DNA from 3 places in the Affinirhizobium rhizoryzae genome. Region 3 is predicted to be linked to each of the others. Evidence: predicted binding sites of a transcription regulator. Region 3 holds the regulator's gene; each other region holds the start of a gene.
What was found. Region 3 encodes LexA, which represses DNA repair genes until DNA is damaged. Its sites were predicted from a motif close to TGTTCNNNNTGTGTTCNG; they were not measured.
Positions count from the first base shown of each region.

Region 1: a site for LexA is predicted at 2,027-2,044, ahead of ruvC (crossover junction endodeoxyribonuclease RuvC). Genes of this name have one in related genera too.
Region 2: a site for LexA is predicted at 1,743-1,760, ahead of dnaE (DNA polymerase III subunit alpha). Genes of this name have one in related genera too.

Region 1 covers NZ_CP049250.1:1,825,744-1,829,787, reverse strand. The annotation lists gene ruvB (Holliday junction branch migration DNA helicase RuvB) at 1-686, opposite strand, end outside; gene ruvA (Holliday junction branch migration protein RuvA) at 775-1,392, opposite strand; gene ruvC (crossover junction endodeoxyribonuclease RuvC) at 1,472-1,981, opposite strand; gene G6N80_RS14735 (hypothetical protein) at 2,169-3,449, shown strand; gene G6N80_RS14730 (LLM class flavin-dependent oxidoreductase) at 3,545-4,044, shown strand, end outside.
Region 2 covers NZ_CP049250.1:2,943,048-2,947,091, forward strand. The annotation lists gene dnaE (DNA polymerase III subunit alpha) at 1-1,519, opposite strand, end outside; gene G6N80_RS20090 (ABC transporter ATP-binding protein) at 1,940-2,623, opposite strand; gene G6N80_RS20095 (lipoprotein-releasing ABC transporter permease subunit) at 2,633-3,940, opposite strand; gene proS (proline--tRNA ligase) at 3,982-4,044, opposite strand, start outside.
Region 3 covers NZ_CP049250.1:2,547,130-2,551,173, forward strand. The annotation lists gene G6N80_RS18100 (ComEC/Rec2 family competence protein) at 1-1,355, shown strand, start outside; gene lexA (transcriptional repressor LexA) at 1,349-2,074, opposite strand; gene G6N80_RS18110 (VOC family protein) at 2,173-3,081, shown strand; gene G6N80_RS18115 (hypothetical protein) at 3,110-3,676, shown strand; gene kdsA (3-deoxy-8-phosphooctulonate synthase) at 3,862-4,044, shown strand, end outside.

The DNA.
Region 1 (4,044 bases), 720 kb from region 3:
CGCACACGCCGCAGGAGGCGACCTGCGATGCGCGGCGTACCACGGGCGCGGCGGGCAATCTCGCGTGCACCTTCTTCCGTCATGCCGAGGCCCAGAAGTCGCGCGCCACGCCGCACGATGCCTTCGAGTTCCTCCACCGTGTAGAAATTGAGGCGAACCGGAATTCCGAACCGGTCGCGCAGCGGCGTTGTGAGCAATCCGAGGCGCGTGGTGGCGGCCACCAGCGTGAACTTCGCAAGGTCGATCTTGACCGAGCGCGCCGCTGGCCCCTCCCCGATGATCAGGTCCAGCTGGAAATCCTCCATCGCCGGATAGAGAATTTCCTCGACCGCCGGATTGAGGCGATGAATCTCGTCGATGAACAAGACGTCGCGCTCTTCGAGATTGGTCAGCAGCGCCGCCAGATCTCCCGCCTTGGCAATCACAGGTCCGGAGGTCGAGCGGAAGTTGACGCCAAGCTCCTTTGCCATGATCTGCGCCAGCGTCGTCTTTCCCAAACCGGGCGGGCCGACGAACAGCACGTGATCCAGCGCCTCACCGCGGTTCTTGGCAGCCTCGATGAAGATTTTCAGATTGGCACGCGCTTCCGCCTGACCGGTAAACTCGTCCAGCGACTGGGGCCGCAAAGCCGTATCGAAATCTTCACCCTTCTTGTCAGGCGAAAGAAGGCGGTTTTGTTCGCTCATCACTCATTCCAGACGCAAACGTCACACACGTTGCGCAATTAACATCGAAGCTATCCAAACGACAGGACTTCGGCAATCACAGCCGGGATCAGCGCGACAATTCCTTCAGGCCAAGCCGGATGAGCTTGGCACTATCTGCTGCCTCGCCCGCAGTCTTGAGCGCAGCAGCAACGGCATTGGCAGCCTGATCGCGCGAGTAACCGAGATTCGTCAAGGCCGAGACTGCGTCACTGACCGGCGCGGAGGCAACCCCCTCGCCCAGCTCCTGCTTGAAGCCGATGGTCGCGCTGGCTTCCCCGGCAAAGGCCGGAGCCTTGTTTTTCAGCTCGGTAACAATGCGGATCGCAACCTTGGGCCCAACACCCGGCGCTCGCGAAACGGCAGCCTTGTCCTGAAGCGCAATGGCATTGGCAAGCTCCGAAGGCGTTAGCGTTGAAAGAACGGCAAGAGCCACCTTGGATCCCACACCCTGCACGCTCTGAAGCAGATTGAACCACTGCCGCTCGAGCGCACTCAGAAAACCGAAGAGCTTCAGCTGGTCTTCGCGCACGTAAGTTTCGATGAAAAGCACAATGGCTTCACCAACCGATCCGATCCGCGATAGCGTCCGCGAAGAGCAGAAGGCGATGTAGCATACCCCGTGCACGTCCACGACGACGTGATCCTCGCCGATCTCGTCGATGGTCCCCTTCAACTTACCGATCATGCATAGCACCTGCCCGTTTCCGCCTGCGTATCAAACGCGGATACCAGAACAAGTCAAGAACAAATTGAGCCCTGCCGGTTCAACCCGCGAGCGCCTGCCGCATTCTGTTGCCCGCGCGGTGGTGCGCATGGCAAATCGCGATTGCCAGCGCATCGGCGGCGTCATTACCCTTGAATTCCACCTTCGGCATCAGGATTTTCAGCATCATGTGGATCTGCTGCTTCTCGCCGTGACCCACGCCGATCACCGACTTCTTGACCGCATTTGGCGCATATTCGGCAACCGGTAGACCGGCTCTGGCTGGCACCAGCATCACCACGCCGCGGGCCTGCCCGAGCTTGAGGGTCGCGACGGCGTCCTTGTTGACGAATGTCTGCTCGACTGCCGCCTCATCCGGGCGATAGGCATGAACGACTTCCGCCAATCCATCGTGCAACTGGCAAAGACGAGAGGCAAGATCCATGTCCCCGTCGGAGGTCACCGTGCCGGACGCCACGAACTTCAGGCTGTTGCCGATCGTGTCGATAACGCCCCAGCCGGTACGGCGAAGCCCTGGGTCTATCCCAATGATACGAATCACAGTTGTCATGCGAAAAATCCTAACCCCAGTTGCTAGTGAACAGCCAGCAAAAACGCGAACAAAAACGAAACAAACGCGATAAGCGTTAACCGCCGATTAACGCTGAGATAAGGAAGCCGTGGGGCCAGCAGCTTGAGAGCCAACTTTTGCCGACGAATCGCATTAGTGGATCATCAACCAAGCATGGAGGTCCATCATGACGATGTTCGCCCGCTTGAAGCAGCAGCCGCTCCAGCCAATTCAATGGCTTGTTGCGCTGAACATCACCATCGCGTCGGGCCTGGCTTTTCAGGCAAGCGCTCTTTCGCCGGTGATGACAGGCTTCAGCATTCTTGCCGCAGTGTCCGCGGCGCTGGCATTCTATCTGCTGCGCACCCGGATTGCGTCAGCCGCATTCGCACAGACATCGACGCAGAGAGCGGAAATGGCTCCGGCAGCCTGGTCCGAGGCCGCAAACGGCATAGGCCTGCCCAAGGACGATCCGATGAACGAGATCGCAGGGCTGCTGACATCGATCAAGCCCGCGGCATCCTCGCCGAAGGAGAGTGCTGAGCAAACCTCGCTTCGTCGGCTTGAAGAGGCCCTTCGGCGCCTTGCCAATGGAGAAACATCAATTCTTCTGCATGAAGAGTTTCCGGAAGGCATGGATGGGCTACGGTTTCAGTTCAATCGGCTGGCTTCAACGCTTCAGATAAACCTTTTGCCAACTGGGCGTGCCGCAGCCCAGCTGCGCGACAATGCCTATCGCGCTCAAAGCACCATCGCCCTGATCTCAGCCCGCATGGAAAAGATGCTGACGGGCACCAAGGCGCTGGCCGAGGCGACCGTCCATCTCGGCACCAACCTTAAAGACGCCCATGGGGAAGCGGAGCGCCTGAGCCGCAGGCGCGTTGATGCCCTGACGCGCACCAGCCGGATGGAGGCGTTGACGACAGACCTTGCTGAGCAGCACGCCGCTTCGCTTGCCGCCCGTCAACACCTGCACGAGCTCTCGCGCCGAATGTCGGATCTCGCGGTCCGCGCAGAGCAATTCGCCAGTGACCCCGAACGGCATGCCGCAGCCTTCCGCAGGAGCCATGCCAGCGATTGCGTCGCCTTCGCCCGCGACTACCTTCAGGCTTGTCATGACCTTTCCAGGTCGCTGGAAGGCTCGACCCAGAACCTGCGCCAGCTCAAGCACGAGCAGCATGCTCTGGCAGAATCGCTGGAGGAACAGTCGCACAGCGTCAGCAAACTGTGCACGACACTGGATCAGGAAACCCATCGGATTGCCATCAGCCAGACCGTCGCTCGCGAGATCGCGTCGGTCACCACTCGTCTTTCCCCGATGGCGGAGGACGTCGAAGCGCAACTCATGAAGATCATGGGCCAGACGACGACAATCGAGACCCGTCTCTCCCTGTTCAAAGTGCGAGCCGCTGAGAAGACGACTGTCCTCAAGCCGACGAAGGCGCCGCATTTGCGCTGCGTAACCTGAACTTGCTATAGCGGACCAGGAATTAATCAGGCCCCCTTACGATTCCCGATCAAACTCCTTAAATGAGATGGAACGGAATTTGTTACAGGTGGGCCATGATACCCTTTTCCATCCTTGATCTTTCGCCCGTGGCGGAAGGCCAGACCGTCTCGCAGGCTCTGGACCAGTCGCGCAGGCTTGCCCAGAAGGCCGAGGAGTTGGGCTTCAACCGCATCTGGCTGGCAGAGCATCACGGCATGCCCGGCATTGCCAGTGCCGCAACCGCGGTGGTGATCGGCCATATCGGCGCAGCAACCAAGCGTATCCGCATCGGCTCTGGCGGCATCATGCTGCCCAACCATTCGCCATTGGTCGTGGCAGAACAGTTCGGCACGCTGGAAGCTCTCTTCCCCGGCCGCGTCGATCTGGGTCTCGGTCGTGCGCCCGGCACCGATATGAGAACGGCGCGTGCACTGCGCCGGAACCTGGATGCAGGCGCCGAAAACTTCCCGCACGATATTGTGGAACTCCAGCATCTACTGGGAGAGGCCCGCGAGGATCAGGCAATCCTGGCGGTTCCGGGGCTGGAAGCGAATGTTCCGATATGGCTTCTAGG
Region 2 (4,044 bases), 400 kb from region 3:
GCTCTTCCTCAATGGCCTTCGAAAGCGGTGTCGGATTGGCTGGATTGTTGGGCACCAGCTTGCAGATCTTGTCGACCTGACCGTACGGCATCTCGAGAACACGCCCGACATCGCGCAATGCGGCGCGCGCTTGAAGCGAACCGAAGGTGATGATCTGCGCCACCTGCTCGCGGCCATACTTCTGCTGGACGTAGCGAATGACCTCTTCGCGCCGATCCTGACAGAAATCGATATCGAAATCGGGCATCGAAACGCGTTCCGGATTGAGGAAGCGTTCGAAAAGCAGCGAGAATCGCAGTGGGTCCACGTCTGTGATGGTCAGCGCATAGGCCACCAGCGAACCTGCACCCGAGCCTCGGCCCGGTCCGACCGGGATGTCATGTTGCTTTGCCCATTTGATGAAGTCAGAAACGATCAGGAAGTAACCCGGAAACTTCATCCTCTCGATGACCGACAGTTCGAAATCGAGGCGTTCGCGATAATCCTGCTCCGTATAACCGGCTGCCATTCCGAGCGCCGCAATGCGTCCTTCCAGTCCCTCCACGGACTGGCGACGCAGTTCTGCCGCCTCTGCGCGCTCCGCCTCCTCCGCATCACTGGCACCGCCGGTAAAGCGAGGAAGAATGGGCTTTCTCGTTTTCAGAACGAAAGAACAGCGGCGGGCAATCTCGATCGTATTTTCAAGCGCTTCGGGGAGATCCGCAAACAAGGCCTGCATTTCAGCACGGCTCTTCAGGCAGTGGTCCGGCGTCAGGCGGAAGCGCGTGTCATCGGAGACAATAGCGTTATGGGCGACCGCCATTAGTGCATCGTGTGCATCGTACTCGGTCTTGGACGGGAAGAACGCCTCGTTGGTCGCGACCAGCGGAAGATCATGGGCGTAAGCAAGGTCCACCAGCTTTCGCTCATGCAGCCTGCTATATCCCGTGTGTCGCTGCAACTCGACATAGAGCCTATCGCCGAACACTGACTTCAACCGGAGCAATCGTTGCTCAGCCTGGGAAACGTGCCCTTCTTTCAGCAGTGGGTCTATGGGTCCGGAACTGAAACCGGTCAGAGCGATGATACCGTCCGCGCCACCCTCTTCGAGCCACGACATCCGGATGTGAACGGCATGTCCCCCTTCACCACCGAGATAGGCGCGGCTAACGAGGTCGACCAACCGCTCATAGCCAACCGCATTGGCCGCCAGCAGTACGATTGATGGAAGCTTGACGAAGCCTCCGTTGCCACCCCGCTTTTCGTCCCCCTGATCTTCCATATCGATGGACATCTGGCAGCCGATGATAGGTTGGATGCCGTCACCGGTAGCCTTTTCGGCAAATTCCAGCGCCACGAAAAGGTTGTTCGTGTCGGTGATCGCGATCGCAGGCTGATTGTCCGCGGTCGCTTTGGCCAGAATTTTCTTGAGCGGCAGGGCTCCCTCCAGCAGAGAGTAAGCCGAGTGCACACGCAGATGAACAAAACCTGGCGATACCGCCGTTTCTGCTGTCGCCGTGTCGTGAACCTGATCTGCCATTTACCTGCCGTTCTGCCTCAAAGAGTCTCCTCCCAATTGTCGACGGAACGGTCACCAAAGTCCAGCAATGGAGTGATCAATCAACCGGAAAACGGCGTTCTGTCCTTACATGGACAAGACAATGACGCAGAGGCTGGCGAGAAAGGTCATCATCGAAGCAAATGCAGCAACATCCCGGAGCAAGTCAGTCATCACGCTCTCCCTTTCCGTTATGTTTTTAATTTGTTCTTTTTTTGTTCCTTCGTCAATAAGCAGAACATTCGCAGAACGCTTTTAGTGAATAAATTATGAGAGCGTGATGGAGAGCCGCCTGATCATCAATCGGGATAGCCACATACGGATACAGCATCCGATCAACCCGCCTAGCATTGCAGGCAGGTTGCGTAACGGCAAAATTTGAAAGAGCGGCTGGGAAACCGATTAGAACTCGCGGATCTTGCCACCTTCAATGGTGACGCGCCGATCCATCCTGCCTGCGAGTTCGTGATTATGTGTTGCGATCAAGGCAGCAAGACCGGACTGCCGCACGAGCGCTTCCAAGGCATCGAAGACGTAGGAAGCCGTTTCCGGATCAAGGTTTCCGGTCGGCTCATCTGCAAGCAGAATCAATGGTGCATTGGCGACGGCACGCGCAATCGCCACACGCTGCTGCTCACCTCCGGACAACTCGGCGGGGCGATGATCGGCGCGGTGGCCGATTCGCATATAGTCCAGCAGCTGCGCGGCCCTTTCCTTGGCTTCCTTGCGCGAAAGCCCAGAAATCAACTGCGGCATCATGATGTTTTCAAGCGCCGAGAATTCCGGAAGAAGATGATGAAACTGGTAGACGAATCCTATGTCGCCCCGGCGAATAGCCGTGCGCCTGTCGTCCGGCAATCCGCCACACGCTTCCCCGTTGATGTATATCTCGCCACCATCCGGATGTTCGAGAAGGCCTGCCAGATGCAGCAATGTCGACTTACCGGTTCCGGACGGTGCGACAAGCGCCACGATCTCTCCAGCACGCAGTTCGAAATCTGCGTTTTTGAGGATCGAGAGAACTTGCTCGCCCTGACCGTATTGACGGTCCACTGCGGCAAGCTTGAGAACGGTCTTTCGCGCCATGTTCCGATCCTATTCGTAACGCAATGCCTGAACCGGATCGAGCCGTGAGGCGCGCCAGGCGGGGAATATGGTGGCAAGGAAAGACAGAACGAGTGCCATGATAACGACAGACAGGGTTTCACTGAAGCTCATTTCTGCTGGCAACTGGCTAAGGAAATAGAGCTGCGGATCGAACAGGACCGTGCCCGAGACCCAGGAAAAGAACTGCCGAATCGACTCGATATTCAGACAAACCACGACGCCCAGAATGACGCCTGCGATCGTGCCAACGATGCCGATCGCGGCACCCGTCATAAAGAAGATGCGCATCACGGCACCTGAACTCGCGCCCATCGTCCGCAGGATGGCAATATCGCGTCCCTTGTCCTTCACCAGCATGATCAGGCCCGAAATGATATTGAGCGCAGCGACCAACACGATAAGTGTCAGGATCATGAACATGACATTTCGTTCCACCTGCAGCGCCGAAAAGAATGTCTGGTTGCGTTGGCGCCAGTCGGTCAGAAACACTTGCCGCCCTGCGGCTTCTTCGATCTTTGGTCGAAGCTCATCAACCTTGTCCGGGTCCTGCAGGAAAAGCTCGATCGACTGCACGATACCGTCAGCATTGAAATAGGCCTGCGCTTCGGCCAAAGGCATGTAGATGATGGAAGCATCGTACTCGGACATGCCGATCTCGAAGACGCCTGAGACACGGTAGGATTTGACGCGCGGCGTCATCCCCATAGGCGTTACGTCACCCTCGGGGGAGACGAGCGTAATTCGTTCACCGGCAGAGATGCCCAAGGACGCTGCCAGTCTCGAGCCAACGAGAACTCCGTCTCCTGTCGCAAATCCCGTCAGATCGCCAGAGCGGATATTGGTCGAGACCTCTTTCAGCTTTTCGAGATCTTCCGTTCGAATACCGCGAACGAGGGCTCCCGAACCTGCCCCCTGCCGGCCCGAGGCCAGGGTCTGCCCCTCGACAAGTGGAAGGGCCATAGTGATGCCGGATACGCCCGCAAATTTCTGCGCCAGTTGCGCATAGTCGGTTAGAGGCTTGTCTACCGGTTGAACAATCATGTGCCCGTTAATGCCCAGGATGCGAGAGATCAGCTCGGTGCGGAATCCGTTCATCACGGCCATGACGATGATGAGCGTCGCGACGCCGAGCATGATGCCGACAAAGGAAAAACCCGCAATGACCGATATGACAGTTTCCTTGCGCCGAGAACGCAGGTATCGCCACGCAACCATGCGCTCGAAGGCCGAAAAAGGTCCAGCAGATGGAGTAACGTCTTGCTGTTGCACTGCTTTGTTCGCCTCGGCCTTCGCCATGATTTCTCCTGCCCCTGAGACCGTCTGCCTGAAGTTGCGGTTCAGGCGGTCAGGCGATTCAGTGCCGCTTCGACTGTCATCGTTTCACGAGCACCCGTTTTCCG
Region 3 (4,044 bases):
AACGAGCATACATCATGATGGCGATTCTTCTGATTGCCATCCTCTTCAACCGCCCTTCGTTGAGTATGCACAACATCGCCCTGGCGGCGTTGGTGATCATCGTTCTTCACCCATCCAGTGTCATGGGCGCCAGTTTCCAGATGTCGTTTGCTGCGACTGCTGCTCTGCTTGCCTGCTATCGCATCTGGGCTGATCGCGCTCATGAGTCCGATCAGGCGCTCGTTTCCGGCATTTCATTTCGTAGCCTTTTGTCCGGCGTCTCTCGGGTTCTGGGCGGGACGTTGATGACATCCCTGATCGGAGGATTGGCAACTGCGGTCTTTTCCATTGCGCATTTCAATCAGCTGACTGCCTATGGCCTCGCTGCCAATCTTGCGACCATGCCCATCATCTCCCTCATTGTCATGCCTTCGGGACTCATCGGCATGCTTCTGATGCCCTTCGGGCTCGATCAACCGTTCTTCATGATCATGTCTCTTGGCTTGAAGCTGGTAATCGCGGTGGCCCTGGAGGTGGCCTCCTGGGGCGGAAATATAGAAACGGGGCGTGCCGCAAGCTGGCTCTTGCCTGTTGCCACCGCCGGTCTCATCATCTTCTCGCTCTTGCGGACACGACTGCGATGGTTTGGCCTCGTCATTCTTGTGGCTTCCGTGTGTGTCAACGGACTGATGGAGCCGTCCAGGCCTGATCTCGTAATTGCAGAGGATGGAAGAATGGTGGCGCTCTTGAGTGGGACGTCGGCATCCGTCACGACCGAAAGACCATCCGAGTTCGTATTCAAACAATGGAAGAACGCGCTGGGCCTTGAGGAACTTGTGATGCCAGCCGTGACGAGGGTAGATGTGGGTAAGCGCGAGGCGGCACCAGAATCAAACGGGCCAGTAACAGGAACGGTTTCAGGGAAGACACCGCGTCATGCATTGACGAGCAAAGAGATCGCGCTCATCGACAGAGCATTGGCAATAGACCAGTTGCCGCCGCTTCAAATGCCGCGCTTCTCTTGCGTCAAAAATCTGATTTGCATCGGACGCAGTCCATCAGGTGCCAGAGTTACGATCGTGAGTGACACACGCCTCACAGGATATGCGTGCGACAAGTCTGACATCGTCGTCGTATCCGGCTCGCCCTTTACACAATGCCGCTCTGGTGCGTTGCTCCTGACGGGTTCAAAACTGAAGCAGACAGGCTCCATTGAAATTTGGTTTAACGGTCAGCCTCATCCAGGTTCCTGGATGCTGGAGTCTGCGCTTCAGGGCAACGAAAGACCTTGGCAGTTGCACCGTCTTTACGACTGGCGAACCAACACATTCCAGCAGTTGGACGACGATCCTATCCGTCGACTTCGGGTTCAGTGATAGCGCCGAATGAGGCCCACCAGCTTGCCCTGTACCTTGACACGGTCTGGCGGGAAGATGCGCGTTTCGTAAGCGGGGTTCGCAGCTTCGAGCGCAATCGATGCGCCTTTGCGGCGGAAACGCTTCAACGTCGCTTCCTCGTCGTCCACAAGTGCTACCACGATATCGCCGGGGCTGGCTGTCGCGCCGTTTCGAATGATTACGGTGTCGCCGTCCAGGATCCCTGCCTCGATCATCGAATCACCCTTGACCTCGAGCGCGTAGTGTTCTCCCGGCCCAAGCATTTCCAATGGAACGCTGATGGCATGGGTATTGTTCTGAATCGCAGAGATCGGCACGCCAGCGGCGATGCGCCCCATGACAGGAACCGATGCGGACTGGCTATCCTCTTCTGCGGGTTTTGACTGCACCGGAGCAGGTGAAGGCGGCTGCACTTTGCCAAGCGATCCCTCGATGACGCTTGGCGAAAAGCCGCGTTTGGGTGTCGCAGGCGTTGCACCGAAGGGCTCGGGCAGCTTGATAACCTCCAGCGCCCGGGCGCGGTTGGGCAGCCGACGGATAAAGCCTCTTTCTTCAAGAGCAGTGATCAAGCGGTGAATTCCCGACTTGGAGGCGAGATCCAGAGCATCTTTCATCTCGTCAAATGACGGCGGCACGCCCGACTCCTTCATCCGTGCATGAATGAAAAGAAGCAGTTCCTGCTGTTTACGTGTCAACATGCGTCGTCATCCTGTTGGGAAACAAATCCAGAACAGACACTATCTGTTCCATATGTGTTCCGCAAGAGGTTCACGGCAAATATAGCTTGCAGAAACACATGGATAATGGTGGGTTGCAGGCCGTGTTACCGACAGGAGCTTCTTTTTTGACTACTCCGAACATCGATCATCTGGTCTTGCCGGTCGAATCGCTGGTTGGCGCGCGCAAGCGTTGGCAGGAGCTTGGCTTTACCGTGGCGCCGGACGCGTTCCATCCTTTCGGCACGTCCAATGCCTGTGTCTTTTTCAGCGACGGAACCTATCTTGAGCCACTTGCCGTTCAAGATGAGGCTCTCGCAGGCCAGAGCATTACTGCAGGAAACTGCTTCGTCGAAAAAGATCGTACGTTTCGGCAAGCCGGAGCTCGTGAAGGTTTTTCTGCTTTTGTTTTGCGTTCGACGGATGCGGTGACGGATGATGAACGCTTCCGGCAATCCGGGATCAGCGCCGGGAATCGCCTGGACTTTTCGCGTACGGTCGTTGATGAGAACGGTAGCGCTTCGGTTGCCAGCTTTCGACTGGCCTTTGCCGATCTCGATTCCTCGAGCTTCTTCGCTTTCACGTGCCAACGAGTGAATGCGGCATTACCAACTGCGGGGCCGTCCGTAGAGCATAGAAATGGTGCGCTCGGACTTGGCGCTCTCTTCCTCGCCACAGAGGGGTCAAGGGGAATTGAAAATCTGGCAACGATGCTTGGCGTTCACGTGCAGGAAAAGGATCACAAGTATGTGTTCCCGCTGGGCAATTGTGACGTCGAGGTCGCGATGGAAATTGCCCCCGAATTAGACCACACTCCAAGGTATCCCACAGGTCTCCGCGGGATCGGCATTCGGTTCCGCGTCAGGAACATTGCAGAAACCCGCTCTGTGCTACAGGAAGCATCAATTCCGCATCAGAGCAGCGGCGAGCGCCTGATCATCGCGCCGGCGCAAGGACAGGGATGCATTGTGGAATTTGTTCAGGCCTGATGTGCACGATTGGCGAGGCCTTAGTGAAATGAACCCTGCGCAAGTCAAGACGCTCCCGATATCAACGACCGTGGCTGCGAAGGGTGCATCGCTTCTCCGGGTTGAAGAGCTTGATCAGCATCTCCTAGGATACGACAGCGCGACACAGGCGCTTGATGTCTGGTGCGAGTTGCGAGGCTTCCAACGACGTACCAAGACCCAAGCGAAACGGGTGAGCGCCAATGCAGTGTTACCCTCCAAATCAGTTTACACCGCTCTCGGTCTAAGTGATGGCGAGGAAATCGAGTATCGCAAGGTTCAGCTGATGCGCGATGGACTTGTTCTTTCCGAGGCTCACAACTGGTATCGGCCAGACGCGCTGACCATCCAGATGAAAGAGTGTTTGGCTCAAACAAATGTGCCGTTTGGCCGGGTTGTGCAGGCTTTGCAGTTTACCCGGAGAACATTGCAGAGCGAAATCCTCTGGTGTCCACCAGAACCCATGCCGTACTTCGTTCTTCGACATCACGCGGTCCTGCACAAGCCGGATTCGATGCCCTTCAGCTTCGTTATCGAGACCTATACGCACCATTTGCTGCTCGATCGAACGAGGTGAGAGTGGCATCCATTTCCACTGGTGACAGTTACACGCTCGACTGTTATGCACCGCGCGAGCGCATCGGTGCCATTCTTGGGTGATATCCGGACTATACGATGCCCGAATCGAAAAGGCCTGAAGCTTTCAGCAATTTGCCGACGCCTCAAGCCGAGCAAGCGGCTGACGCCGGGAAGGATAAGCTTATGAGTGTTGTCGCGAATTCCGTGGTTGCCGTAGGCGAAGGCAAATCCCGCGTCGAGTTTTCCAATGCAAAGCCTCTCTCGCTCATTTGCGGGCCGTGCCAGATGGAAAGCCGCGACCACGCCTTCATGATGGCAGGTTCGATCAAGGAGATCACTGACAAGCTGGGTATCGGGCTCGTCTAC